Ammoniphilus sp. CFH 90114: one gene and its partner. The protein of the gene in region 2 interacts with the protein of the main gene of each other region in a pairwise test. Links are inferred from orthologs where the notes say so. Each region holds a gene or a part of one and is shown on either strand. Other genes may lie near its edges. The genes, in order: EIZ39_RS02690 and EIZ39_RS20215.

What was found.
Region 1: the proteins of EIZ39_RS20215 (region 2) and EIZ39_RS02690 interact in binary tests that used the Escherichia coli proteins (3 or more experiments, as listed by UniProt). The link is inferred for Ammoniphilus sp. CFH 90114 from one-to-one orthologs.

Annotation. Positions count from the first base shown.
Region 1 is NZ_SDLI01000001.1:508,743-512,050, reverse strand. What follows is about bases 295-3,270. They hold EIZ39_RS02690 (chemotaxis protein CheA), read right to left. Parts: upstream 2,804-3,270; coding sequence 785-2,803; downstream 295-784. Other genes in these bases: EIZ39_RS02685 (protein-glutamate methylesterase/protein-glutamine glutaminase), read right to left, coding at 2,842-3,270; EIZ39_RS02695 (chemotaxis protein CheW), read right to left, coding at 295-770. Also shown: EIZ39_RS02700 (chemotaxis protein CheC), read right to left, coding at 1-285; more of EIZ39_RS02695, read right to left, coding at 282-294; more of EIZ39_RS02685, read right to left, coding at 3,271-3,308. UniProt on the Escherichia coli protein: Involved in the transmission of sensory signals from the chemoreceptors to the flagellar motors. CheA is autophosphorylated; it can transfer its phosphate group to either CheB or CheY.
Region 2 is NZ_SDLI01000010.1:133,654-136,948, reverse strand. The notes cover bases 277-3,239. They hold EIZ39_RS20215 (methyl-accepting chemotaxis protein), read right to left. Parts: upstream 2,621-3,239; coding sequence 932-2,620; downstream 277-931. Other genes in these bases: EIZ39_RS20210 (putative bifunctional diguanylate cyclase/phosphodiesterase), read right to left, coding at 2,639-3,239; EIZ39_RS20220 (ATP-binding protein), read right to left, coding at 277-660; EIZ39_RS26790 (ATP-binding protein), read right to left, coding at 277-293. Also shown: more of EIZ39_RS26790, read right to left, coding at 1-276; more of EIZ39_RS20220, read right to left, coding at 265-276; more of EIZ39_RS20210, read right to left, coding at 3,240-3,295. UniProt on the Escherichia coli protein: Receptor for the attractant L-aspartate and related amino and dicarboxylic acids. Tar also mediates taxis to the attractant maltose via an interaction with the periplasmic maltose binding protein. Tar mediates taxis away from the repellents cobalt and nickel.

The DNA of each region.
Region 1 (3,308 bases), on a different replicon or contig from region 2:
TTCTTTAATTAAGCTATGAGCCGAATTTAAACTCATAAGAAAAAACATGTTCCCCGGGATATCGCCTTCTATTCGTAAAAAGACTGCAACAACTACGTTTTCCGCTCCCCCGACAGAATCCGCAATATCATTAAAGCCAACGATTTGTACCTGCGGTACCTTCATATCAATTTCTTTTGAAATAAGTTTAGATAAAGCTGTAGCCGCATTACCCGCTCCAATATTTCCGATTTCCTTCAATACGTCAAATTGGAATTCCCCAAAGTCTTTAAAACCTTTACTCATCCTACTGTACCTTCGATCCTCTCAAGTTGTTGCATCTCGGAAGCATCTAGGACTTTGTTTAGGTTAAGTAAGATTAATAGTCTTTTCTCTAATTTAGCCACACCCTTTAGGTATACGGCTTCTACACCACCTACGATACAAGGCGGGGGTTCTACGGCATCAATAGCTACATCAATGACGTCAGTTGCAGAATCTACAATTAGCCCTACCTCGAGCCCACCGATTGTGACGATGATAATTCTTGTACTATCGGTATGTTGAGAATCTCCCAATCCAAATCGTTCCCTAAGGTCAATGATGGGTGTTACTACCCCACGTAAGTTAATAACCCCTTTTACGAATGATGGGGTTCTCGGAACACGGGTAATTTTCTCTAGGCGCTCTATCGATTTCACCTGTTCTACTTCTACTCCATATTCCTCGTCCTGTAGGCGAAACACGATGACCTTCATTTCTTCTGCTACTTCTCCAAGACTAGATTGCATGTTTGCGTCCCCCTTTACTTAATTAGTGTGTTGCAATCAATAATGAGAGCCACTTGTCCATCTCCGAGAATCGTTGCCCCAGAAATCGCAAATACATTAACGAGATATTTTCCTAGAGATTTAAGAACGATTTCTTGTTGTCCGATGAAGGAATCTACCACTAGTCCCGCCATCTTATCGCCCTTTCTCACAATGACTACCGATATCTCATCCCTTTTGTTATCCAAACTATCTGGAATATGAAAAATCTTCTTTAGTGAAACCAAAGGTACAACCCTACCTCTAAAATCAATAACATCTTGTTGGTGTGCACGCATTATTTGATCTTTTCTAAAGACGGCCGTTTCAATGATCGAACTTAACGGAACAGCAAATTTCTCCCGTTCTACCTCTACTAACATAGCGGAGATAATAGATAGGGTAAGCGGTAATTGGATAAGGAATGTAGTGCCTTGCCCTGGTACAGAGTCAACACTCACTGCACCCCCTAAAGATTCTATCTTAGTCTTTACAACATCTAGACCGACCCCTCTTCCTGATACGTCCGTAATTTTTTCTGCTGTACTTAGACCTGAAGCGAAAAGAAGTTCGTAAACCTGCTTGTCTGACATACTTGTAGCCTGATGTTCTTGAATAATTCCTTTTTCTTTGGCTTTTTTCAAGATTTTCTGTCTGTCTATCCCTTTCCCATCATCCATCACTTCAATAAATACGTGATTTCCACTGTGGTAAGCTTTAAGGATAACTTTCCCTGTTTCCTCTTTACCCACTTTTAAACGTTCGTCGGGTGATTCCAAACCATGATCAATGGAGTTGCGTAAAAGATGAACTAGAGGGTCACCAATTTCATCAATAACGGTACGATCCAATTCGGTTTCAGCACCCTCAATGTAGAGATTGACTTTTTTATTTAAGTCTTTAGCTAAATCACGTACCATTCTCGGGAAGCGGTTAAACACTTGTTCCACAGGAACCATGCGCATATTCAAAATAATATTTTGTAAATCACCAGAAATTCTGCTCATATGTTCAACCGTTTCAATCAACGCAGGGTTTTTCGAGTCTCTTGATAATTGTTCTAGACGCCCACGATCAATAACGAGTTCACTGAAAAGATTCATCAAAATGTCAAGACGTTCAATATCTACCCGTATCGTTTTCCCGCTAGCTACTTTCTTTTGTACAGTTGCTTTTTCCAATTGTTGTTGTTCCTTAGGCTCAATTACCTGTATTTCATCATCCCCTTCAGCATTTACTGGCTTGGTTTCTTCAAGCAGGGGTTGTTTTATCGATTCGATCGAATGGATCAAAACGGATTCGATCTCTGAAACACTCATGACGATTTTCTCAAGTTCTTCCTTAGGTTTCTTCGTCAGAAGAACGACTTGAAAAGTCTTATCAAATTTTTCCTCTTCCAATTCCTCCACACTAGGAACGGCTTTTATTATTTCTCCACATGATTCTAGCTGATCAAAAACCATGTACGCACGAGCAGCTTTTAGAACACAGTCTTCCCTTACCATGGTTTCAATTTGGTATGCGTTATAGCCAGAATCAAGAGATTGCTTCATTACTGTATATTCATAGTCATCAAACTCAATATTCGTAAGCTCTGGATCAGCCGATTGATCAGGTGTTTTCCCTGGAATCGTGTCTCCAGATAAGATACGACGCAAATCTGCGACAACGGCCGTCACATCATGACGCCCATCTCCCCCTTGGGCAATAGAATACAAAATGGATTCTAAAATATCTACGCATCGAAATAGCGTGTCCATCGTCCCTAGTTGGACTGTCAGCTTTCCATTTCGAACCTGGTCTAATACATTCTCCATTTCATGTGTTAAATTGGCCATATCTTCAAATCCCATAGTGGCAGACATGCCTTTTAAGGTATGAGCCGAGCGAAAGATATCATTCACAATGCTAGTATCCCCTGGCGCATCTTCTAAACGCAATAGATTCTCATTAATGGCTTGCAAATGTTCTTTTGATTCTTCAATGAACATATCCAGATATTGTTCCATATCCATGAATTTAGCCCCCACTTTCGTCCTAAAAATACTAAACTTTATATTAACACTTCAGCCAAGTAAGGCCCTATCTTAGACAAGGGAAGAACGGTATCTACATTTCCCGATGCAATCGCTGACTTTGGCATTCCAAACACCACACATGTACTCTCATCTTCGGCAATGATTTGCTTACATCCAGATACAGACTTTAGTGCTTTCAACCCTCTTGTCCCATCGCTCCCCATTCCTGTCATTACAACAACATATGTACTTGGAAGATCTAGAAGGGCGGCAGACTCAAATAGTGCATCTACAGATGGTCTATGCCCTGCCTTTGGTTCAGTCTGATTTAGCCCAATATAGAATTGGCCTGTGTTTCTTCGCTTAAGCTCCATATGATAATCTCCTGGCGCAATATACACAGAACCTACTTTAAGATCCATACCGTCCTCAGCCTCCGTCACATGAAGGGCACTTAAAGTATCAAGGCGTTGAGATAGAGATTTGGTAAACCCCGGCGGCA
Region 2 (3,295 bases):
CTACAAAGATTAATCGATGTGAATGGTTCAACCTGTAAATCGGGCTTGGACACATGCAATAAATTTTGGAGAGTCTGAAGAGCATCTTCTAATTGCGAATAGGCTAAATCCACATAGGTATGTGGAGATTCCTCTTTTAATAACTGGAGAAACCCTTTAACAGCGGTCAAAGGGTTTTTAACTTCATGTGCAATGCCAGCGGCGATTTGCCCAACTGAAGCTAATCTGTTAATGGTTAAATCTGCTTCATTATTGTTTTGTAGCTTATTTTGATTTCCATTTGATACAGACAACTTTTGTCCCTTCTTTCGAGGTTTCTATCGTAAATTCATCCATCATTCTTTTTGCCCCGGTTAATCCTAACCCCAATCCGCGCCTGTTAGGGCTACCTTTTCCATTTAGAATATCATCTAAATGATCAATGCCTTTCCCTTGGTCTTGAATGATAAACTGGATCCCTTTCTCGCCAATGAGCTCACAAGAAAAACTTCCTGCAGACTGTGCATGGTCTAGAACATTTCGTGTCAGTTCAGAGACAGCAACCACTACTTTCTGTTGCTCCATTTCTGTAAAACGGAGTTGCTGCATCAATAAACGCACGTTATGAAGAATGAGATAGATATCATTTTCATTTCTAAATTTAATATAGTATTCATTCATAGAACAATAATCCTCACGCGATACAAATTATTAAACAAAAATTCATCTATTCTTTATCTATGATAATTATAATCTTGTTAAATCAATTTTAGAATCACTTTTAAAGGGATTTAGAGTATTACTGAATGCAATTACCTTTATGAACAAATGACTAAATTTCAAGTTGTTTAGGTCTATTGGCTCAAATGAATACCGGTAGGGGCGAGGAGCAAACTAAAATTAAAAAAAGGCACCTACAATGAAGTGCCTTGAGTATAGTAATTACATTTCATTAGATCTTAAACTTGCTTATCGCTTGTTGTAACTCTTCAGCCATGTCACTTAATGCTTCTGCAGAGGCAGAGATTTCTTCCATAGAAGCATTTTGCTCTTCGACTGCGGCTGCTACATGTTGGGTATTCCCTGCGGATTGCTCAGAAATTTGTGCTACGCCTTCCATCATATTCACCATACCCTGTGAACTAGCGTTTACTTGTTCAACCACGGCAGCTACCTCTTGACTTTGTACCGAAATTTCTTCAATCATTCCCCTGATATCTTTAAAGGAAGCTCCTGTTTGGTAGACGAGCTCCATTCCTTTTTTAACCGCTTCGGTTCCGTCATTCATAGAATGGACTGCTTTGTCGGCTTCCGTTTGAATTTCTAGAATGAGTGTACTGATTTGTCCAGCAGCTTGACCAGACTGTTCTGCTAGCTTACGAACTTCGTCCGCTACGACGGCAAACCCACGTCCTTGTTCTCCTGCTCTAGCTGCTTCAATGGCGGCATTCAGAGCTAGTAAATTCGTTTGACTAGCAATTTGGGTAATCAAGCTAACAATTTGACCGATTTCCTTAGATTTTGAACCGAGCGTATTGACCACTTCGGCTGAGTTTCCAACCGTTACTTGAACATCATTCATTTGATTGATGGTTTGATCAACCACTTCTGAACCTGAGCTGGCTTTTTGAGTAGCACTAACGGATACATCCGCTACAGATTGAATGGAAGAGGCTACTTGATCCATTCCTTTAGAAATCTCAATGACTACATTCGTAGCTTGATTAGAACTTTCTACTTGTTTCTCTGAGCCTAAAGCTACTTCTTGAATTGAGCTAGCAATTTGTTCGGTCGCTTTACTGGTTTCTATCGAACTTGCGCTTAGTTCCTCTGAAGTTGCTGCTACTTGCTCTGCATTGGATCTTACCTGATGAATGATATCTCTTAAATTAGCAGTCATCTCATTGAAGGAGTCTGCTAGGCTGCCAATTTCATCCCGATTTTTAACCTGAATCTTCTCAGCCGTAAGGTCACCGGATGCGATGAGCTCAGCGGCTTTGGCGACCAGAAGGACGGGTTTACTAATCATTCGACTCATCACGTAGGCAATGACACATCCAACGATGAGGGCCAAGACACTCAACCATAACAACCCTTGCTTCGTAGTGGCAACAAGAAGTGTTGTTTCTTGACTACCTTGATTCACAAGTTCTTGTTGCGTCTTAATCATTTGATCTAATATTTCGTCCATCCTTTGGGTAACTGGGCCAATTTCTTGAACCCTCTTGGTCACTTGAGCCATGTTATCTTCATCTTTAAATTGGATAACTTCGTTTGCAGCCGCCCCATATTGCTGATGTAGAGTATCAAGTTCGGATAATAAATCTTTCATCTCTTGAATATTTAAAATGGAAGAAAGCTCCTGGCTCGTTTTTGTAAACTCCTCCCTGGATTCGTTAAAAGAGGCTAAGGTTTGCTCTGATGGAGATAATAAATAGCCGCGCGCTTGATATTGCTCATCCTTCAAATCTGCCGCCATGTCTTTCAATAAATTAATCTTGTATACTCGATCATCAATCAAAGTAGAGTACGTTTGATCAACATCGGAAATTTGAACATAAGCCAATCCAGAAATTCCACCCATAAGGATAAGGATAGATAAAAAAGCCACGTACATTTTCTTCATAACTGTCATTTTCATGGTGTTTTCCCCCTAGGTTTAGCGGTTAATCAGCTTTTCGATTTCATCAATATGTAGAGGCTTATAAAAATAATATCCTTGCGCTTCATGACAATCTTGTTCTGCAAGAAATTGATATTGTTCTTCTGTTTCAACACCTTCTGCTATGACTTTGAGCTTTAGGGTTTGTGCTAATTGGATAATGGTCTTTATAATCGCTTTATCCTCTTCAAGTTGAAAGCTAGAAAAAAAAGATTGGTCAATTTTAAGATGATCAATAGGAAACTTCTTTAGATACCCTAATGAGCTATATCCAGTGCCAAAATCATCGATAGACAGGCTGATACCTAACTCTTTTAGCTCTTGGAGCTTGGGGAATGCCTTGTCTATATCCATCGTCATGCTCTCCGTTATTTCTAGGTTTAGAAAAGCAGGATTATATCCCGTTTGCTCTAAAATCCTTGAAATCACTTGGGTGAAAGAAGGCGAATTCAATTGTACAGGAGAAAGATTCACCCCAATTCGAATGTTATTTCCTTGTTGATGGAGTTTCTTCCCGTGTTCACAAGCGGTTCGTATAACCCATTCTCCTAGCGAATGGATTATGCCCGTTTTCTCTGCAAGAGGAATGAATTCGGCAGGAGGAATCAGGCCGCGTTCTTTGTGGTTCCAACGAATTAATGCTTCAATCCCAAC